4 regions of the Streptomyces sp. NPDC059850 genome follow, and region 4 is predicted to be linked to each of the others. Evidence: riboswitches for the same ligand, from Rfam matches in the RefSeq annotation. Region 4 holds a riboswitch; each other region holds the start of a gene.
The links. Region 4 has a riboswitch for cyclic di-AMP ahead of ACFV9T_RS17345 (M23 family metallopeptidase). Riboswitches for the same ligand answer to the same signal wherever they lie in the genome.

Region 1 (5,366 bases), on a different contig from region 4:
GGACTTGTCCGGGGTGGCGTCCAGGTCGAACATCGCCTGGTCGATCAGGCGCTGCTCGGTGGCGTCATACCCGACCAGCTCGGGGCCGATCTGCTCGATGACGGCGAGGACGGCCTTCTCCACGCCCTTGCCGCCGTAGCGGTTCTTGTCGCCGTCACGGAGTTCGAGGGCCTCGAAGGCGCCGGTGGAGGCGCCGGACGGGACGGCGGCACGGCCGGTGCTGCCGTCGTCGAGGCCGACCTCGACCTCGACCGTGGGGTTGCCTCGCGAGTCGAGGATCTCGCGAGCTACGACGACGTCGATGGACGGCACGAGGATCTCCTTCGTATGGGTCTTCGGTAGCAGCATGAGCCTAACCGCACCGAAGCCCCGGCGGGGTGCACCGTGGGGGCGGCGCACCCGGCCGGGGCTCGTCGTCTACGGTGTGGCGGTTCAGCTCAGGTGGAGCTGCTGGCCGGGGAAGATCAGGTCGGCCTTCTGGACGATGTTCTTGTTCAGCTCGAAGAGCTTCTTCCAGCCGCCCTTGACGTCCTCGGCCTTGGCGATCTTGCCGAGGGTGTCACCGGACTTGACCTTGTACTCGCCGTCGCCCTTCTTGATCGGGCCGCGGGCCTGGTCACGCGCGGCCTTCTCGGGCGCGCTGCGCGGCGCGGCCTTCGGCTCGGCGGACGGGGCCTGCTGCTGAGGCTGCGCGGAGTCGGACTGGCTCTGCTGCGGCGCGGACGGCGCCGGGGCGGCCGGGGCGCCGCCGGAGGTCAGGCCCTTGCCGCAGACCGGCCAGGCGCCCTTGCCCTGGCTGGCGAGGACCTTCTCGGCGACCTGGATCTGCTGGGCCTTACCGGCCTTGTCGGCCGTCGGAGCGAAGGCGGTACCGCCGTAGGCGGCCCAGGTGGAGGAGGAGAACTGCAGGCCACCGTAGTAGCCGTTGCCGGTGTTGATCGACCAGTTGCCACCGGACTCACACTGCGCGACCTGGTCCCACTGGGAGCTGGTGGCGGCAGAGGCGGACGTCGCACCGATGAGCGGAGTGGCCACAGCGGCTCCGGCGAGGCCGACGAGCGCGGTGATACGGGTGGCCTTGGAGGGACGGCGGTGCTTGCCCTGAGCATTGGACATGTTGGTTCGTTTCCTCACCGACGCCTACGAGGTGAGCTGTCGGGTTCGGGCGTGAGTTGCCCGGCTGGGTACGGAGGTCCGCACCCTGCTTCACCCCTAGCCGTTCGGCCGATTCCGCTGGCCTCCCGGCACTTACCTTGGGTCCCCCGCTCCTGCCTTCGGCGCTGGCGCGTCGGTACCGGACGACCGCCGGCAGGACTCGGCGTGACGGTCGACGGTGCTCGTTGTGGCGAGCGGAAAGACGTTAAACACACGTCCGGGAAACGTTCAAACACCCTTATCGCAGCGAAGAGGGCCGTTATCGATGTCACTCTGCCCACATCGGCGCAGGTGGGGGCGGGTGCGGAGAGACCGGACAGGACGGACGCCCCGGAAAATGTGACGAGAGGTATGTCTCACCGGAGCCAAACCGGTCACATCACCCCGAACTACCGACCCCTGATGGTGAGGTCAAGTCGCTGACCAGGGACAATGAGATCCGGGTCGGTTCCGATGGCCTTTTCGTTGGACGCGTAGAGCCGACGCCAGTCGCCGCCCAACTCCTGCTTTTCGGCGATTGCTGAAAGGTTGTCACCCGGACGCACTGTGTAGCCGCCATCCGAGGGGTTTTCGTCCCGGTCCGTACCGCCACGCGAAGCATGTCCGCTCGGCCGCTCATCCCGGTCCCGTTCGCCCCGGTGCTTCCCCGAGGAGCCCTTGGAGCCGCCCTCGGTGTCGGAGGGGGTCGGCGAGGGGTCGGCGGTGCTGGTGGAGGGGGACGGGGAGGGCGCGTCGCCGTCCGGCCCGTCGGGCGAGGCCGAGGCGGAACGGTCCGGCCGCTCCCGCTCGTCGGACGCGTCCGGCGCGCCGGGGGTGTGCGACGCGCGGGGCGTGTCCGTCGCGTCGGGGGTCGTACGGGACGAGTCGCCGTCCCGCCCGTCCGAGTCGCCCGAGCCGTCCGAGTCGCCGCGCTGGGCGTCCTGCCGGGGCGGGGGTGCCGTACTGCCCGGGTTCACGTCCGGGGCGTCGCCGCCGTGGCTCAGCCCGGCGTTCAGCGCGCAGCTGGGCCACGCGTCGGGGCCCCGGTCGCCGAGGATCGACTCGGCGACGGATATCTGCTGGGAGCGGCTGGCGAGGTCGGGGCGCGGGGCGTAGCTCGTGCCTCCGTACTTCTTCCACATGTCGAGGGTCAACTGAAGACCGCCGTAGAAGCCGTTGCCCTCGTTGGCGCTCCACATCCCGGCGCTCTCGCACTCGGCGACCCGGTCCCAGGTGGAGGCGGGGGCGGCCTGGGCGCCGGTCGCTCCGAAGAGCGGGATGGCGATGCTCGCACCGGTCACCCCCGCCGCGACGACGATGGCCGGAGCCTGGCGGGGGCGGCGGTGACGTCCGTTCCCGGAAAGCATGCGAATCGCCTCTCGTGTGGGGGCTCGTTTGTCGGTTGAACATAGCGACGTCACACGATCATCACAAGCCGGTGTATCCCAGGTCACGCCATGGTCACGCGACTGACTTGATGTCACTTTCCCCAGGTCACCGGGAGGGTGCGCAGCCCGCGCATGATGAGCCCGCCGCGCCAGCGCAGTTCCTCCGGTTCCGCCCCGAGCCGGAGGTCGGGGATGCGGCGCAGCAGGGTGGCGAGGGCGGTCTGGGCCTCCAGGCGGGCCAGCGGGGCGCCCAGGCAGTAGTGGATGCCGTGGCCGTAGCCGAGGTGCTGGTTGTCGGTGCGGGCGAGGTCGAGGGTGTCCGGGCCGGGGAAGCGCTCGGGGTCGCGGTCGGCGGCGGCGAGCACCACCAGCACCGGTTCCCCCTCGGCGATGTGCTGCCCGCCGAGGGTGACCGGTTCGGTGGCGAACCGCCAGGTGGCCATCTCCACCGGGCCGTCGTAGCGCAGCAGTTCCTCGACGCCGGTCGCGAGCAGGTCCTCGTCCCCCTCTTCTAGGGACCGCTGGAGCCGGGCGCGCTGTCCGGGGTTGCGCAGCAGCGCGTAGAGGCCGTTGCCGATGAGGTTGACGGTCGTCTCGAACCCGGCGAACAAGAGGATGAAGGCCATCGCCGCGGCCTCGTTCTCGGTGAGGTGGTCGCCGTGGTCGCTGGCCCGGATCAGATCGGAGATGAGGTCGTCGCCGAGCGCGGCGCGCTTCCGGTGGATCAACTCGGCCAGATACGCGCGGATCCGCTTCACGGCGCGGGCCACTCCGCCGCGCGGGCCGCCGCCGTGCCGGATCATCGTCGCGGCCCAGTCCCGGAAGTCGTCCTGGTCCTCGCGCGGGACGCCGAGCAGATCGCAGATCGCGTAGATGGGGAGAGGGAAGGCGAACTCATGGATGAGGTCGGCCTCTCCCCGGTCCGCGAAGGCGTCGATGAGGTCGTCGGTCAGCTCGCGCACCCGCGGGGCGAACGCGGCGACGCGGCGCGGGGTGAACGCCTTGGATACCAGCCGCCGCAGCCGGGTGTGGTCCGGAGGGTCGATATTGAGCAGATGTGTCGTCAGATCCGCGCGCTGCTCGCCCGGGATGCCCACTTTGCCGCGGGCGTGAGCGGACTCACTGTGGCGCTGGGGGTTCTTCGACAGCCGGGCGTCGGCCAGTGCCTGCCGGGCGTCGGCGTACCGGGTCACGAGCCAGGCCTCGACCCCGCTGGGGAGCGTGGTCCGATGCACCGGGGCGTGCTCGCGTAGCCAGGCGTACGCGGGGTAGGGATCGGTGGCGAACTCCCAGGTGAAGAGGGTGGGAGCGGGGGTAGGACAAGGCTGGTCTGACACGCCCCGACGATACCGGCCGCCGCTCATGGATTCCGATACGCCACTTATCGGAAGTAAATCCATAACGCGCAAGTAAAGCCGATTAATGTCGAAGCAATTCGACGACCATCTCCACACACCCTCCACGATGCGCTCACAGCGCGCGGCGATTGCCCGAAATCTGATGGCTGTGACCATCGCCCGCAGCGGCCCGCGACAGGTTCCGCCCAGGCCTCCGGCACATGCGCTGACGTCGCCCAATGAGGCAAAATACGGGGATGGCTGAAACCGCGTCAGGTGCCCGAATGAGCCTCCGGCACATGCACGGGGCCACCCGTCCCTGGTGATACGATCACCGCGCTTGCCAGGCGAGCCAAGGGCCCGTAAGACACACGGCGATCCGGTAAATCAGCCGAGAGGGTTACCACTCTGAGCCACCCGGATTCTTCTCACGCACCAACCCTTCAGTCCCTGGCGGTCTAGTCGTTTAAAGAGAGTCTTATGACGCATTACATACAGGATCCTGCGCTCTGGGCCCTGATCGCTGGCACGCCTCTCGCCGCAACCGCCATTATCCGCGGGCGAAAAGCGAGAGCGAAGCTCAGTACCGAGAAGGCGGAACTTGAAAACCGAACCGCCGATCTCGAAAACAACTACGCGGCAGCGGTTCAGGATGCTCAGATACGCTCCGAGGAAGCCACCAAGAGCGCACTGAAGTCCGCTATGCGGACGCTTCAGGGTCTCGCCAACGAGCAGCAGCTGGCGATCACGAAGCTGCAGGACCGCTACGGCGAGCACCACATTCTCCAGGACCTGCTGGAGATCGACCACATGAACTCGCAGTTCGGCCGCCGTGCGCAGTCGATCGCCGTTCTGTGCGACGGCTGGCTGGGCCGTCAGCGGGCCGTCGCCTCCGTCTACGACGTGGTACGCAGCGCCAAGGGCCGCATCCGCCACTACACGCGCGTCGAGATCCGCTCCCAGAGCAACTTCGCTCTGGTCAGCCGGGCCGTCGAACCGGTCGCGCTGGCGCTGGCCGAGCTGCTGGACAACGCGACCAGCTACTCCGCCCCGGATTCCCCGATCGACATCACCATCCGCACCGTCCCCAAGGGCGTCTGCATCATCATCGACGACGCCGGCGTCGGTATGAACGAGGAAGAGAAGAACCGGGCCGACGAACTCCTCTCCGCCACGCGCGCGGCGGGTGTCACGGGCCTGGGCAATCCGCCGCAGTTCGGCTTTGCCGTGATCGGCGTGCTCGCTTCCCGCTACGGGTTCACCGTCTCCGTCGATTCGGCCTCTCCCTACGGTGGTGTGCGCGCGGTTGTGCTTCTTCCCGAGGACCTTCTGACCAACATGCCCGAGCCGGAAGAACAGCCCGCACCCCGTACGGAACCGGCGGCCGGGGCCCCCGAGGAGAGCGACGAATCCACCGCGGGCGGACTGCCCAAACGCCGCCGCAAGGGCTCCATCTCCATCGTGCCGCGCTCGGACGCGGCGAACGCCCCCGCCCGGACGAGCGAGC
Region 2 (5,366 bases), on a different contig from region 4:
AGCGTCGCCAGGCCGTGGCGGGCGGCGACGTCGGCCAGGTCGCCCTCGAAGGTGTCGCGCGAGACCAGGTTGTAGTGGGGCTGGAGGGCGACGTAGCGGGCCAGGTTCTCCCGGGCGGAGAAGTCGAGGGAGGCGTCCAGGCGCTCGGCGGAGATGTTGGAGGCGGCGATCTCGCGGATCTTACCCGCCTTCACCAGCTCGTCGAGGGTGGAGATGATCTCGTCCACCTGCACCGACGTGTCGTCGAAGTGGGTGTAGTAGAGGTCGACGTAATCCGTGCCCAGGCGCTGGAGGGACTCGTCCAGGCCGGACTTGATGGCGGAGGAGGAGAGTCCGCGGGGCTCCGGGGTGCCGGCGCCGACCTTGGTGGCGAGGACGATGTCGTCGCGGTTGCCACGGGAGGCGAACCACTTGCCGAGGACGGTCTCGGACTCGCCGCCCTTGTTGCCGGGCGCCCACGCGGAGTAGACGTCGGCGGTGTCGACGAAGTTGCCACCCGCCGCCGCGTACGCGTCGAGCACCTCGAAGGACTCGGCCTCGTCGGCCGTCCAGCCGAAGACATTGCCGCCCAGGGAGAGCGGGAAGACGGACAGGCTGCCGATGGTCTTACGGGTGTTCTCGCGGGTCTCAGTCATACGTATAGACAACGTCTCCGGCGGACCCGTCTATTCCGGTGGCGGGGGACAAAGCGAACCGGCGGCCCTGGCGTCAAGGGGGGAGAGAGCGCCAGAGCCGCCGGAACGAGGGGCCGTCGGAACGGCGACGGCCGGATCAGGGGGTCACGGGTTCAGCCCGTGGTCGCGCAGCCAGGTCAGCGGGGCGATCGGGGAGCCGCCGCCCGGTCGCACCTCCAGGTGGAGGTGGGGGCCGGTGACGTTGCCGGTGGCGCCGACGCGGCCGATGGTCTCGCCCGAGGACACCTTGCCCGAGGTGACGACCATGGACGACAGGTGGCAGTACCAGATCTCGGTGCCGTCATCGAGCTTGAGCACGATGCGGTAGCCGTACGAACCGGCCCAGCCCGCCTGGGTGATCGTGCCGCCGCCCACCGCCTTGACCGGGGTGCCGGTCGGGGCGGCGAAGTCCTGGCCGGTGTGGTCGGCGGACCAGATGTCGCCGGCCTGGCCGAAGCCCGCGGTCAGGGTGTACGAGGCAACGGGGAGGGTGAACCCGGCGGAGGTGGAGGTGGAGGTCTTGGCGGGGGTGTCGGCGGCCTTGGCCTCGGCGGCCTTCTTCTCGGCCGCTTCCTTCGCCTTGGCGGCCTCGGCGGCCTTCTTCTTGGCGGCGGCCTCGGCCTTCTTCTGGTCCGCCAGGTCGCGGGCCTTGGCCGCGGCCTTCGCGGCGTCGCCGGCGGCGGCCTTCGCGGCGGCCCGCGCCGCGGCCTCGCGCCGGTCGTCGTCCGCCGCGGTCTGCTGGCTCTCGGCCTGCTGGAGGATGCGGGTGCGCAGCGCCTCGCCCGAGTCGGCACCGCTCGTGGCGAGGGTGGCCGCGGCGGGCTGGGCGGAGTCCTGGTCGTCGGCCATCAGGGAGCCGATGCCGGGCAGGTCCTTGGCGGCGGGGAGCTGGGCCTTGACCTCGTCGGCGACGTGGGCGAGGTCCGGCATGGAGATGGGTGCGGCCGGACGGTCCTTGGCGGTCGCCATGCCGCCCGCGCCGACCGCCGCGATGACGCCGACGCCGAGGACGGCACTGCTGCGGGCCATGGTCCCGCCGCGCTGCTTGACGACGCGGTGCCTGCCGCGCAGCGGAGCGATGGACTCCTCGGTGGGGTTCCACTCGTCCCAGACGGCTTCCTTGCCGACGGAAGCGGCGGACGGCTCATCTGGTTCGGCACCGAGTCCGACCGCGGGGCGGGCGCCGGCTCCGGCGTCGAAGCCGACTCCGTACGCGGTCGCGGTGCCGATACCGGTACCGGACGAGCGGTACGGAGCTTCGTCCAGTACGGACCTGTTGGACGCCACCGGGGCGCACTCCTTTCCTTCCCTCTCGCCTACCGGGTTAGCTGACGGGTTCGGAGCAGGAAGGTCTCCTACGGGTCAGGTTCGACCCGATTCACCCCAAGGTGGTGGTTCCCCGGTTCCCTTGGTACATACGGGATTCGGCGACGGCGCACGGTGCCGCCCTTGCGACGGCTGTGTCGACCGCGCTGCGTTATCGAACGTTAATAGAGAGCGCGACATGATTCCAAGCTCTTCTGAAGAATCCGCGTAGCTTTGGCATGAACTTAGTAACCAAGGAAGGACAGATGGGGGCGTTTCGCCTCACTTGAAAAGGGATGGTAAAAACCTCCGGCGGGCTGATCGTGTGTCAATCGTTATCCGTGCCCGTCACGGTTGGCTACGGTCCGTGTCCGGAGCGGGGGGTGTCGTTCCGTTCGGCGTCGTTCCGTTCGTACCGGGCGGGCGCCGCACCGCGAGCAGTGCCATGTCGTCCGAACTCTCCCCGCCCGAGTGCAGCGCTACGTCCTCCACCAGCGCGTCGAGCAGCCCGCCCGGTCCGGTGAAGCGGCGGCCGCGCAGCCGCTCCTCGGGGACGTAGAAGGTGCCGTGCCGGTCGCGGGCCTCGGTCACCCCGTCCGTGAACAGCAGCAGCGTGGCGTCCTCCGGGAACCGCAGCTCCGTCACCCGGTCGGGCCACGCGCCGAGTTCGCCCATCCCCAGGGGCAGCGCGGGCGTCTCCGGCTCCAGGGGGCGCACCTCGCCGTCGCCGGGCAGCAGCAGCGGCGGGGGGTGGCCTCGGTTGATGAGGCGGAGGGTGGAGTCGCCGCGCGGGATCTCGCCGAGTACGGCGGTGGTGAACCCCTCGAACGCCTCCAGCTCGGCCCGCCGGGCACCCTCGCGCCGCAGCGCCCGCTCCAGCCGCCCCGCCAGCCCCTCCAGCGTCGACTCCTGCTCCGCCGCCTCCCGGAACGCGCCGATGAGGACCGCGACGACCTCCACCGCCTGCAGCCCCTTGCCCCGGACGTCCCCGACGATCAGCCGCACGCCGTGCGGGGTGTCCTGCACCGCGTACAGGTCGCCGCCGATCGCCGCGTACCGCTCGGCCGCCACATAGCGCGCCGCGATGTCAAGACCGGCGATACGGGCGGGCGGTACGGGCAGCACGGCCCGCTGCGCCGCCTCCGCGATGCCGCGCGCCGAGGCCAGCCGCCGGTCGCCTCGGCGTACGACGCGGTTGATCACGAGCGCGAGCAGGGCGACGGTGGCCACCGTGGCGATCTCGGTCGCAGCCTGGGTCGGGTCCCGTACGCCGTGCAGCTCCGCGAGCAGACAGACGGCGGTGAGGGCGAGGACCGTCGTGATGATGGTCTGCCGCAGCGGGAAGAGGGAGGCGGCGACCAGCGGGGCCGCGGCGAAGAAGGGGGAGGCGGTGTACGGGGCCGGGGCGGCGAGGTCGAAGGCGACGCCGCCGAGCAGGAGGAGGGCGGGGGTCCACGGGGCCAGCCGGCGCCCCGGCGAGGCCTGGACGGCCTCCTCGGCCGTGATGAGACCGGCGGCCGCGCCGGAGGAGTCGGGAGCGGCGGGCGTACGGGCGCCCGGACGCGCCCTGCTCCCTCGCACCCGCACCACCGGCCTGTCTCGCTTTCCCTGGTTCGTGACCCCGTCATCAGGCTTCCGGGTGCCGGGGCGCGGCGCGAGCCGGTGGCGGCCATGTGGGTGCGTACGAACGCCCCGCGGCCCCGGATGGCAGGCATCCGGGGCCGCGGGGTGAGCCGTGGCGTGCGCCAGGGCCCGTCAGCCGAGGCCGGGGCCGTCGGCGTGGGTCTCGTCGGTTCAGGGGGTGCCGGTAGCGATGTTGGTGCAGTTGCTGCCGATGGTGGTGTCACCCGTCGGGGCGAGCGCGGCGGCGCCGACGATCGTACCGACGGCGGTGTCACACTCGTTGCTCTGGACGGCCGCAGTGCCGCTGGTGAAGTTGATGCAGTTGGAGGCGATGTTGATGTCGCCCGACGGGGCGGTCACGGCGCCCTCGACGATGGTGCCGACCGCCGTGTCGCACGCGTTGGTCTGGATCGTCCCGAAGGGGTCGAAGCCCCCGTAACCACCGTGAGCGGACGCCCCGCCCGCGCTCCCCAGCACCAGGGCGCCTGCCGTTGCGGCCAGGACAGCAACCTTCTTTCCGATGTTCACTTGATTTCCTCCAGAAAAGCCGAATCCGCGGAAAACCACACGTTCCGATTGAACGGAAGAACATCCGCGACATCGGGGAGGCGCGCACACACTTCACCCGATGGGCCCACTGTCGGACTATTCGGAAATCAGCACCTCAGAGGTCGACGCCGAGGGCGCGGGCGTGGCGGTCGGCCGCCAGCTCCGCCGACACCTCGTCGAGGTAGACCTCGCACACCAGCCGCCCGTCCCGGGTCAGGTTGTGCTCCAGCTCCCACAGCACGATCTCGTCCCCGCCCGCGAGCAGGAAGGCGTGCTCGTAGAAGCGGCACCAGGTGGCGTCGGGGCCGCCGGAGCGGCGGCGCGGCTTGGGGGCGAGGGCGATGTCATGGGCGAAGGCGGTCATCAGCAGCCGCTCGGTCTCCTCCCCCGGCCGGTCGGGGTTCTCGGCGCGGCGGAGGACGCGGCGGGCGTGGTCGGCCGAGTTGTCGGCCACGTACGCGCGCTGGGCTCCCGGGGGCTCGGCGGCCTGGAGCATCTGCTCCGGCAGCCACAGCGGTAACCCGTCCAGCTCCTCCCAGCGGGCGCCGCCGATGCAGCGGTGGACGCGGCGCTCGGCGAGCGCGAGGGCGCCCTCGTCCGCGTACAGCTCGAAGAGCGGGCGGTCGTCCGGGCCGGTGTTGTGCTCCAGCTCCCACAGCAGCAGGCTGCTGCCGTCGGGCAGCAGGAAGACATGCCGGTACGTCGTATAGCCACGTGGACCTGACGGCTCGTTGCACTGCCGGCAGGAACGCAGCTCGGACTGGTGCATCAGGGCGCTCCGCGCCCGGCTCAGCACCGCCTCACCGATCTCGAAGCCGTTCTGCGCACGGGCGAGCAGCCCGTCCATCAGCTCGGCGGGGGTGCCCCCCGCTCCTGAGTGCCCCACGTCTCTCCTCCCGCCCCCGGGTGACTCCCTCGCGTACTTAGCGTAGCGGCGCGAATACGCGCCGCGCCTGTGGTTCCGCGAAGCAGCCGGTCGGACTTGTGCCTCACTCACTCCTGCGTCGTGAAGCCAGGATGTATCACTTGTTCGACGGACCGAACAAATCGGAATGTCATATTCCGGATACCTGGGTGCCAATGGGTTTCCCGAAAAGGCGGCACGCCGCAGCCCCCTGAATGCCTGTCATATGAGGGACGCCCTATGCCAGACGAGTGAAACGAAGTCCGCGCCCAGTGCCTTTCCCGAATGCCTTCGTTGAGTCAGGCGTCCGT
Region 3 (5,366 bases), on a different contig from region 4:
GGGCAGTTCGATACCGGGCAGTTCGATACGGGACAGGCCGATTCGGGCCACTACGACACGGGCGCGTACGACGTCATCAGTCAGAACGCCGCGTACGACACCTCCGGCGTCGACACCGGGCAGACCCAGTTCTGGGATACCTCGGCCTACGCCACCGTCGATGAATCGCCGTACGACGGGCTCCAGTACAGCGAGCTGCGGTACGACGAGCAGCCTTACGACGAGCAACAGCAGACCGCCGTCTTCGAAGCCGTCGCCGAGCCGGAACCCGATCCCGACCCGGCGGACCCCGAGCCCGTCGCCGACATCACGCCGCCGCCCGTCCCCGCGGCCGCACCCGTCACCGCCACCCGCTCCGGCAGCCGCTCCCGCCGCCGCAGCGCGCCCGCCCGCCCCAAGCGCTCCGCTCTCCTCACCGTCGCCGTCCCGTCCGTCTGCGCGCTCGGCGTCACCGCCGTGGCCGCCGCTTCCGTGAGCGGCATGTCCGGCGACAAGAAGGACGACACGACCACGCAGGCCGCGGCCCCCGACGTACAGCCCGTCAAGGCATCCGTGGCCAACAGCGAGATGGACACCCGGCTCGCCGGGGTCGACGACGGCGTCAACGACTTCCGGGACCGCGCCAGCCGTACCCAGGAGCGGATCGACCTCAAGGAGCGCCAGGAGGCCGAGAAGAAGCGCAAGGCCGCGGAGGCGGCGCGCAAGGAGGCGATGCGCCCGAAGTTCGCGCTGCCGGTGGAACAGCACGGGCTGAGCGCGGGCTACGGCCAGGCGGGCATCAACTGGATGTCCCTGCACACCGGGATCGACTTCCCGGTCAGCCAGGGCACGCCCGTCATGGCGGCGACCGACGGCACCGTGCGGACGCAGTGGAACGACGCCTACGGCAACATGGTCATATTGACCGCTCCTGACGGCACGGAGACCTGGTACTGCCACCTCAGCAGCACCAAGATCCGCTCCGGGACCGTCAAGGCCGGGGACGTCATGGCCTACTCGGGCAGCTCCGGCAACTCCACCGGCCCGCATCTGCACTTCGAGGTGCACCCGGGCGGCGGGGAGGCCGTGGACCCGACGCCGTGGCTGCAGAGCCACGGCATCAACCCCAACTAGCCGCCCCCGACCACCACAACGCTCAGAGCTTCTCGACCGGCGCGTACCGCAGCAGCAGCCGCTTCGGCTTCTCGCCGCCGAAGTCGATCGTCGCCTCCGCGTTGTCCCCGGCGCCCTTCACGGCCACCACCGTGCCGAGCCCGAACGAGTCGTGCGTCACCCGGTCCCCGATGGCCAGGGAGACCACCGGGCGGTCCTTCGCCCGCCGCGTCGCGAAACCGGACGCGGAGGACCCGCCCCTGGACCGCGACGACGACAGCCCTCCCCCGCCGCCCGACGTCATGGCGCCCATCGACGCCGACGGGGTCGCGGGCCCGGTGCGCCGCCACTGCACGTACTGGTCGGGGATCTCCTCCAGGAAGCGGGACGGCGGGTTGTACGAGGGCGTGCCCCAGGCGCTGCGCATCGTCGACCGGGACAGATACAGCCGCTCGCGGGCGCGCGTGATCCCGACGTACGCCAGCCGCCGCTCCTCCTCCAGCTCCTTGGTCTGGCCGAGCGCGCGCATGTGCGGGAAGACCCCGTCCTCCATGCCGCTGAGGAAGACCACCGGGAACTCCAGCCCCTTGGCCGTGTGCAGCGTCATCAGCGTGATGACCCCGGCGCCCTCCTCGTCCTCGTCCGGGATCTGGTCGGAGTCGGCGACGAGCGCGACCTGCTCCAGGAAGTCCGCGAGCGTGCCGGGGTTCTCCTCGCCCCGGTCCTGCTCGAACTCCAGCGCCACCGACGCCAGCTCCTGGAGGTTCTCGATGCGGGTCTCGTCCTGCGGATCGGTGGACGCCTGCAGCTCCGCCAGATAGCCGGTGCGCTCCAGCACGGCCTCCAGGACGGTCGCCGGGCCCGCGCCCGACTCCACGATGGTCCGCAGCTCCTCCATGAGCGTGTTGAACCGCTTGACCGCGTTCGCCGAGCGGGCCGCCATGCCGTACGCCTCGTCGACGCGGCGCAGCGCCTGCGGGAAGGTGATCTTCTCGCGCGACGCGAGCGCGTCGATCATCGCTTCGGCGCGGTCGCCGATGCCGCGCTTGGGCACGTTCATGATGCGGCGCAGCGGTACGGCGTCCTCGGGGTTGGCCAGCACGCGCAGGTACGCGAGGACGTCGCGGACCTCCTTGCGCTCGTAGAAGCGGACGCCGCCGACGACCTTGTACGGCAGGCCGACCCGGATGAAGATCTCCTCGAAGACACGGGACTGGGCGTTGGTGCGGTAGAAGACCGCGACGTCTCCGGCGCGGGCGTCCCCCGCGTCTGTCAGCCGGTCGATCTCGTCGGCGACGAACTGGGCCTCGTCGTGCTCGGTGTCGGCGACGTAGCCGGTGATGGTGGCGCCGGTGCCCGCCTCGGTCCACAGGTTCTTCGGGCGGCGGTTCTCGTTGCGCTCGATGACGGCGTTGGCCGCGCTCAGGATGGTCTGGGTGGAGCGGTAGTTCTGCTCCAGCAGGATCGTCCGCGCGTTGGGGTAGTCCTCCTCGAACTGGAGGATGTTACGGATCGTGGCGCCCCGGAACGCGTAGATCGACTGGTCGGCGTCGCCCACGACGCACAGCTCCCCGGCCGCCACCTCTTCGGTGTCCGTGCCGACCAGCTCGCGCACCAGCGTGTACTGAGCGTGGTTGGTGTCCTGGTACTCGTCGACCATGACGTGCCGGAAGCGGCGGCGGTAGTGCTCCGAGACATCCGGGAACGCCTGGAGCAGGTTGACCGTGGTCATGATGATGTCGTCGAAGTCGAGGGCGTTGGCCTCGCGCAGCCGCGACTGGTACATCGCGTACGCCTCGGCGAGCGTCTTCTCGAAGCCGTCCGCCGCTTGCCCGGCGAAGGTCTCCTCGTCGATCAGCTCGTTCTTCAGGTTGGAGATCTTGGCACTGAACGACTTCGGCGGGAACTTCTTCGGGTCGAGGTCGAGATCCCGGCACACCAGCGCCATCAGCCGCTTCGAGTCGGCGGCGTCGTAGATCGAGAACGATGAGGTGAAGCCCAGCTTCTTCGACTCGCGGCGCAGGATGCGCACGCACGCGCTGTGGAACGTCATCACCCACATGGCGTTCGCGCGCGGGCCGACCAGCTCCTCGACCCGCTCCTTCATCTCGCCCGCCGCCTTGTTGGTGAAGGTGATGGCGAGGATCTGACCGGGGTGCACATGGCGGGTGCCGAGCAGATACGCGATGCGGTGGGTGAGCACCCGGGTCTTGCCGGACCCGGCCCCCGCGACGATCAGCAGCGGCGAGCCGGTGTGCTCCACGGCGGCCCGCTGCTGCTCGTTCAGCCCCTCCAGGAGCGCCGCCGGGTCGATGGCGGGGCGCGGCGCGCCATCCCGGTAGTACGCCTCTCTGGGGGCGCCGCTCGGCACCGGCGCGTCGAACGCGCCCGTGAAGAGGTGGTGCGGCACCTCTTCGCCGCCGGAGTCGCCTGCATCAGCGGAACCACCGGCCGGGCCCGGGTGTGCGGAATCCTCGGGCGGCGGGGGCTCCTCGTCCGGAGGCCCGAGATTCGCCAGGAAGCTGTCGTCAAAGAGGCTGCTCATCGCTCACCGAGTCTAGGCGGCCGCACTGACAGCCTACGCATGGACCGCATATGGATGTCACGAAACGGTTCCGGGCATATCGGCCACCAGCCTTCACAGGAGCCCCACGAGTTGGCTACGGTCCTCCCTCAGGCAGTCCGTACACCCGTCGGCGAACCGCGTCGGCACGGGCCGCCTCCGCCGAGTCCGGCCACGCCGCAAGCGCCCGGAGCCGGGGACCCACAACGCAACACCGGGGTGAATCGGCCCGAGCTGCGCGGTACGACACGTACGTACGGCATGTACGACGTGACCGTCCCGCCCGCGCACGGCCGTAGGGCAACCTTCCGTACCGCCCGAACCCGACAGCTAACCCGGTAGGCGGTCCACGGAAGGAGCGCCTCCCTTGGCGTCGCACCGCAAGCCGCGGACCCGAATACCCACCTACGCCTCGTCCACCGGGCGCCGCACGGCCGTCGGATTCACCACCGCCGCCCTCGCCTCCGTCACCCTCCTGTCCCAGACCGCGAACGCCGCCCCGGGCGACCCGAAGCCCGGCACCACGCAGTCGATCGAGGCGGTCAAGGAGAAGGTGGACTCGCTCTACCACCAGGCGGAAACCGCCACCCAGCACTACAACTCCGCCAAGGAGCGCTCCGAGCAGCAGGCCACCAAGGTCAACCGGCTGCTGGACAAGGTCGCCGAGAACACGGAGAAGCTCAACGAGGCCCGCCGCACGCTCGGCACGTACGCCGCGGCCCAGTACCGCGACGGCGGCATGACGTCGAGCGCCGCGAGTCTGCTGTTCTCCAACGACCCGCAGGACCTCTTCGACCAGTCCCATCTGATGAGCCGGATGGCCGGTTCGCAGAAGCGGGCCGTCGACGACTTCCAGACGCAGGCGGCGAAGGCCGCCAAGGAGCGCCGCGAGGCCGCGCAGAGCCTGGCGTCGCTGACCGAGACCCAGCGCGAGCTGAAGACCAAGAAGAAGTCCGTCCAGGACAAGCTCACGCAGGCCCGGCAGCTGCTGGCCAACCTGACCGCCAAGGAGAAGGCGCGGCTGGCGGCGATCGAGAAGAAGAAGGACGAGGAGGCGCGGCGCAAGGCGGCCGAGCTGGCCGAGAAGCAGCGGGAGGCGGCGGCCAAGGAGAAGCAGCGGCAGGAGCAGGAGCAGCCGTCGAGCGGCGCTTCCTCTTCCGGTTCCGGAAGCAGCACCGGTTCCGGCAGCAGCACCGGTTCCGGAAGCACCACCACCGGCACCAAGGCCGCCAAGGCGATCGACTTCGCGGAGTCGCAGCTCGGCAAGCCGTACGTCTGGGGCGCCACCGGGCCCAACTCCTACGACTGCTCAGGGCTCACCCAGGCCGCCTGGAAGGCCGCCGGTGTCTCGCTGCCGCGCACCACGTGGGACCAGGTGAAGGCCGGTACGCGCGTCTCGACCTCTGAACTCATCCCCGGTGATCTCGTCTTCTTCTACGACGACATCAGCCACGTCGGGCTCTACATCGGCGACGGGATGATGATCCACGCCCCGAAGCCGGGCGACGTGGTGAAGAAGGCGCCGATCACCGAGATGCCGATCTACGGGAGCGTCCGGCCCGCATAGGCCCCACGCCGTAGTGAGCGGTGCGGCTGCCCGACCACGTGCCCGGGCAGCCGCGCTGCACTCCCTGGGTCACGTGCCCGGCTTGCGGCCGTACACGTACACGTCGTCACCGTTCCGCAACAGGCTCCAGTACTTCTTGGCGTC
Region 4 (5,366 bases):
GGGCCGCTCTCGGCGTATCCGGCGGAGAGGACGACGAGCCCCTGGACGCCGTGTTCGCCGCAGTCGGCGACGACGGCGGGCACCTGCGCGGCGGGCACGGCAACGACGGCCAGGTCGACCGGTCCGTCGATCTCGCGCAGAGAGCGGTGGGCCGGGACGCCCTCGGGGTCCAGCCGCGTCCGGTCCTCGGGGAAGGCGTGGTTGACGGCGTGGACCCGCCCGGTGAAGCCGCCGTCGAGGAGGTTGCGCAGCGCGGTGCGGCCGACTCCGCCGGGGGCCCGGCCGGCTCCGATGACGGCGACGGAGCCGGGGGTGAGCAGCCGCTGCACGGAGCGGGCCTCGGCGCGCTGTTCACGGGCGCGCATGACGGCCACGGAGCGGTCGGTGGGTTCGAGGTCGAATTCGAGGCGGACGACACCGTCGTCGAAGCTGCGCTTCTGGGTGTAACCGGCGTCCGTGAACACCTTGATCATCTTGGTGTTGGCGGGCAGCACCTCGGCGGCGAAGCGGCGGATGCCGCGCTCGCGGGCGACGGCACCGATGTGTTCGAGGAGGGCGGAGGCCACGCCGCGGCCGTGGTGGGCGTCCTGGACCAGGAAGGCGACCTCGGCCTCGTCGGCGGGGGCGCGGCCCGCGTCGGCTTCGGAGGGCGGCGGGAGATGGGCGGGCAGGCCGTTCTCGTCGATGCGGTCGAAGCGGACGGTGGCGATGAACTCGTCCCCGACAGTGGCCGCGAGGCCGACCCGGTCGACATAGTCGTGGTGGGTGAAGCGGTGGACGTCGCGGTCGGAGAGCCGGGGGTAGGGCGCGAAGAAGCGGTAGTACTTCGACTCGTCCGAGACGTGTTCGTAGAAGCTGACCAGGCGCTGCGCGTCATCGGGGGTGATGGGCCGGATCTGCGCGGTGCCTCCGTCCCTGAGCACCACGTCCGCCTCCCAGTGGGTGGGGTACGCGTGGTGATCCGACGGGCTCGGCATGGGGACAGAGTACGGGCTGAGGACCGGGACGGAAGGGTCCGTATGACGGACACCCTTGCGTGAACGGGGGATGTCGAGGGAAAGTCCGTATCGGACCCGTTCGGACATGACCGGACCCACTCGGGCTCGACCCGGGCGAGACCGGACACCGTATGATCTGGTCTAGACAACAGCACCCGCAGATCTGAAGGGCAACACCATGGCTGAGCGCCGCGTCAACATCGGCTGGGCCGAGGGCCTGCACGCCCGCCCGGCGTCGATCTTCGTCCGTGCGGCGACCGCCGCCGGCGTCCCCATCACGATCGCCAAGGCGGGCGGCACCCCGGTCAACGCCGCTTCCATGCTCGCCGTGCTCGGCCTGGGCGCTCAGGGTGGCGACGAGGTCGTACTCACCTCCGAGGCCGACGACGCGGAGGCGGCGCTCGACCGCCTGGCGAAGCTGGTGGCCGAGGGCCTCGAGGAGCTTCCGGAGACCGTCTGATTCCGTCCGAATCGCATTTCGGCGCGGCGGGGCCGCGGTGAACCATTACGGATCACCGCGGCCCCGTTGTTTTTCCGGATACGGAATTCCCTTGGGTGCTTTACCGGGCGGCTGTTAATTCCGGCCGCTCGCCGTGTTTACGGAATGTTTCGAAGTCCTCACCTGGGACGCGTTTCGCAATCGATATTCGGACAGCGAACGCTCGGTGTGCGCGGCGGCGAGCGCCCGCGCCCGCTCGGCATCACCGCGCGCGACCGCGTCCACGATCGCCCCGTGCTCCGCCCAGGACTCGACGGCGCGCACCGACAGGTCCGCGCCCCCGGCAGCGCCCGGTACGCCCGGCACCACCTGCACGGCCTGCGCGGGCTGGGCTGACCGCCGGGCCGGATCCACCGCGTACACCCACGCCGTCTTGCGCCGCAGCTGCACCAGCAGCCCCGCCAGGCTCGGGCTGCCGGACGCCTGGGCCAGCGTCTCGTGGAACCAGTCGCCCAGCGAGCGCAGCTCGCCCAGCCGGCCGTGCTGGGCCCGCTCCTGGCCGAGCCGGACCAGACCGCGCAGCACCTTCAGATGCCCCTCGGTGCGCCGCTGGGCGGCCCTGGCGGCGCCCAGCGGCTCCAGCAGCGCCCGGATGTCCAGGAGGTCGGCCGCCTCCTTCTCGGACGGCTGCGCGACGCACGCGCCCGCATGCCGCCTGGTCGTGACGAAGCCCTCGGACTCCAGGGTGCGCAGCGCCTCGCGGACGGGCACCCGGGAGACCCCGTAGCGCCGGGCCAGCAGCTCCTCGGTCAGCCGGCTGCCGGGCGGACAGGTACCGGAGATGATGTCGTCACGGATCGCCGTACACACCGCATGAGCCGAAATCCGGCGACCGCCCTGGAGCGCGGCCGTATCCCCGTTCACTTCCGGTCCCGCATTGTCGAACCTCCGCCTCAACCCCGCGAAACGCATCCGATTGACGCGCGTTCAGCGACTCTATTCGAAGCTGCCGGGATTTCCGATGGGCGAAGGAAATTCAGGGATATTTTTTGGTCACGGCGGCACAGTTGGCCATAGGGGCGGAGCACGCCGAAGGCCCCGTCCGGAGCGGACGGGGCCTTTCGACAGGAGTGGGCGACGGGTCAGAGGTTGACGCCGTGCGAGCGCAGGTACGACAGCGGGTCCATATCCGAACCGTAGTCCGCGCCGGTGCGGGCCTCGAAGTGCAGGTGCGGGCCGGTGACGTTGCCGGTGGCGCCGGACAGGCCGATCTGCTGGCCGGGGGTGACCTTCTCGCCGACCGAGACGCCGATCGACGAGAGGTGGCCGTACTGGGTGTAGGTGCCGTCGTTCATCTTGATGACGACGTTGTTGCCGTAGGAGCCGCCCCAGCCCGCCTCGACGACCTCGCCCATGCCCACCGACTGCACCTCGGTGCCCGTGGAGGCGCTGAAGTCGATCCCGGTGTGACTGCCGGAGGACCACAGGCCACTGGACGCCTGGTAACCGGTGGAGACGGAGGAGCCGTCGATCGGCGAGACGAACGTGTTGAGGCGCTTGCGCTCGGCCTCACGCGCGGCGCGTTCCTTGGCCTCGCGCTCCGCCTTGGCCTTCTTCGCGGCGGCATCGGCCTTCCGCGCGGCCTCCTGGCGGGCCACGGCCTCGGCCTTCGCCTTGGCTTCGGCGGCCTCTGCGGCGCTCTCCTGGGACAGGGCCTGCGCGTCGATCTGGTCGGAGAGACCGTCGCCCATCACCATCGCCTGCCGGAGACCGGTGTCCTGGGCAGACGCCTCTCCGGTCGCGGCGAGGGCGGGGCCGGCGATCCCGGCGACGACGCCCGAGGCGACCGTGGTGATGCCAGCGATGTTCGCGCCGGTGCGGACGGCGGTCTGGCTGGGACGTCGGTGCTTCCCGGCGGCACGGGTGAACGCCATGGTGTGGCGCACTCCTTTCCTTCCCTCTCGCCTACCGGGTTAGCTGACGGGTTCGGAGCAGGAAGGTCTCCTACGGGCCCCTCCCCCGGCCGGGGAAGGCGTCCGATTCACCCCAGGGACGTTTGGGTCCCCGGCTCCCCTGGCACTCACACCATGGGACTCGGCGATGGCTGTCCGTGCCGCGGGTGCGGCGGTATCCGGCGAACAGCCGCACTGACGCTAGACGGGCCGTGTTTCGATCACCAAACGGTTACGGGTTTTTGTTGTTCTCGCCACAAACCAAACGCCCCGCACATCGGACATATGGGAGGACCCCGGCGTCTTACTCGACGCCAGGGTCCTTGTGGGGGTAGTGCGTTGAGCGGCCTCAGCCGGTGATGACGGTCACCTCTCCGATGCCGAGCGCCTTCACCGGCTCCTCGATCCGGGAGGCGTCACCCACGAGCACGGTCACCAACCGGTCGGCCGGGAAGGCGCTCACGACCGCCGCGGTCGCCTCCACCGTGCCCGCGTCGGCGAGCCGGGCGTACAGCTGCGCCTGGAAGTCGTCCGGCAGGTGCTGCTCGACCTGGTCGGCGAGGGTGCCCGCGACGGCGGCGGCCGTCTCGTACTTGAGCGGGGCGACGCCGACGAGGTTCTGCACGGCGACATCGCGCTCGGCGTCCGTCAGCCCCTCCTCCTTCAGCGTCCGCAGCACCGTCCACAGGTCCTCCAGCGCCGGGCCGGTGACCTCGGTGGCCACCGAACCGCTGATCGCCAGCAGCGAGGCGCCCGCCGAGCCGCCGCCGGCCGGCGAGGGCGGCGTGGAGCGCAGCACCTGGCCGAAGGCGCGCACCCCGTAGGTGTAGCCCTTCTCCTCGCGCAGCACCCGGTCCAGCCGGGAGGTGAGGGTGCCGCCCAGGCAGTAGGTGCCCAGCACCTGGGCGGGCCAGACGCGGTCGTGGCGGTCGGCGCCGATGCGCCCGAGGAGCAGCTGGGTCTGGACGGCGCCGGGCCGGTCGACGATCACCACACGGCCGGTGTCGTCGGCGATGACCGGCGGGACCGACCGCTGCGGGGCGGGGCCGCCGGTCCAGGCGCCCAGGGTGTCGGCGAGCGCCTGGTCGAGGTCGACCCCGGCCAGGTCCCCGACGATGACCGCGGTCGCGGTGGACGGCCGGACGTGCGCCTCGTAGAAGGCCCGCACCGCCGCCGCGTCGATGCCCTCGATGGTCTCCTCGGTGCCCTGGCGCGGCCGGGACATCCGCGACTCGGTCGGGAACAGCTCCTTGGCCAGGGCCATCGAGGCGCGGCGGGCCGGGTTGGCCAGCTCGTGCGGGATCTCGTCGAGCCGGTTGCGCACCAGCCGCTCGATCTCACCGTCGGGGAAGGCGGGGGCGCGCAGGGCGTCGGCGAGCAGGCCGAGCGCCTTGGGCAGCCGGGAGACCGGCACCTCCAGGGAGACCCGGACGCCGGGGTGGTCCGCGTGGGCGTCCAGCGTGGCGCCGCAGCGCTCCAGCTCGGCGGCGAACTCCTCGGCGGTGTGCTTGTCGGTGCCCTCGGACAGGGCGCGCGACATGATCGTGGCGACGCCCTCCAGACCGGCCGGCTCGGTGTCCAGCGGGGCGTCCAGGTTGATCTCCACCGCGACGACCTGCTGGCCGGGGCGGTGGCAGCGCAGCACGGTCAGCCCGTTGGCCAGCTCACCGCGCTCGGGCGCCGGGAAGGCCCACGGCTTGGGGGCGCCCCCCTGCGGCTGCGGGTGGAAGGTCATGGTGGCGGTGACGGCGTCGCTCACTGGGCCGCCTCCCCTTCTGCGTCGATGTCGGCGGCTTCTGCGGCGTCGGCCTGCTCTGCGTCCTCGGCGCCCTGGACGGGCTCGTAGACCAGCACGGCGCGGTTGTCGGGGCGCAGCCGCGCCGCGGCCACGGCCCGCACCTCCTCGGCGGTGATGTCCAGCACCCGCCCCACGGCGGTCAGGGCCAGCTGCGGGTCGCCGAACAGCACGGCGAACCG

Region 1: linked by a shared signal. The riboswitch ahead of ACFV9T_RS36895 (transglycosylase family protein) and the one ahead of ACFV9T_RS17345 (M23 family metallopeptidase) in region 4 are both predicted to bind cyclic di-AMP.
Region 2: linked by a shared signal. The riboswitch ahead of ACFV9T_RS38000 (M23 family metallopeptidase) and the one ahead of ACFV9T_RS17345 (M23 family metallopeptidase) in region 4 are both predicted to bind cyclic di-AMP.
Region 3: linked by a shared signal. The riboswitch ahead of ACFV9T_RS11960 (NlpC/P60 family protein) and the one ahead of ACFV9T_RS17345 (M23 family metallopeptidase) in region 4 are both predicted to bind cyclic di-AMP.

Annotation. Positions count from the first base shown of each region.
Region 1 is NZ_JBHWJI010000068.1:29,001-34,366, reverse strand. Features, by position in the region: gene eno (phosphopyruvate hydratase) at 1-312, opposite strand, end outside; gene ACFV9T_RS36895 (transglycosylase family protein) at 433-1,116, opposite strand; cyclic di-AMP (ydaO/yuaA leader) riboswitch at 1,123-1,290, opposite strand; gene ACFV9T_RS36890 (transglycosylase family protein) at 1,545-2,501, opposite strand; gene ACFV9T_RS36885 (cytochrome P450) at 2,615-3,886, opposite strand; gene ACFV9T_RS36880 (ATP-binding protein) at 4,340-5,366, shown strand, end outside.
Region 2 is NZ_JBHWJI010000075.1:1,953-7,318, reverse strand. Features, by position in the region: gene ACFV9T_RS38005 (aldo/keto reductase) at 1-635, opposite strand, end outside; gene ACFV9T_RS38000 (M23 family metallopeptidase) at 780-1,961, opposite strand; cyclic di-AMP (ydaO/yuaA leader) riboswitch at 1,973-2,114, opposite strand; gene ACFV9T_RS37995 (PP2C family protein-serine/threonine phosphatase) at 2,328-3,560, opposite strand; gene ACFV9T_RS37990 (hypothetical protein) at 3,774-4,130, opposite strand; gene ACFV9T_RS37985 (DUF6227 family protein) at 4,267-5,037, opposite strand.
Region 3 is NZ_JBHWJI010000011.1:142,253-147,618, forward strand. Features, by position in the region: gene ACFV9T_RS11950 (peptidoglycan DD-metalloendopeptidase family protein) at 1-1,113, shown strand, start outside; gene pcrA (DNA helicase PcrA) at 1,136-3,637, opposite strand; cyclic di-AMP (ydaO/yuaA leader) riboswitch at 3,821-4,016, shown strand; gene ACFV9T_RS11960 (NlpC/P60 family protein) at 4,023-5,222, shown strand; gene ACFV9T_RS11965 (L,D-transpeptidase family protein) at 5,292-5,366, opposite strand, start outside.
Region 4 is NZ_JBHWJI010000018.1:71,200-76,565, forward strand. Features, by position in the region: gene ACFV9T_RS17330 (GNAT family N-acetyltransferase) at 1-977, opposite strand, end outside; gene ACFV9T_RS17335 (HPr family phosphocarrier protein) at 1,177-1,458, shown strand; gene ACFV9T_RS17340 (GntR family transcriptional regulator) at 1,573-2,307, opposite strand; gene ACFV9T_RS17345 (M23 family metallopeptidase) at 2,580-3,371, opposite strand; cyclic di-AMP (ydaO/yuaA leader) riboswitch at 3,385-3,547, opposite strand; gene ACFV9T_RS17350 (M16 family metallopeptidase) at 3,739-5,124, opposite strand; gene ACFV9T_RS17355 (M16 family metallopeptidase) at 5,145-5,366, opposite strand, start outside.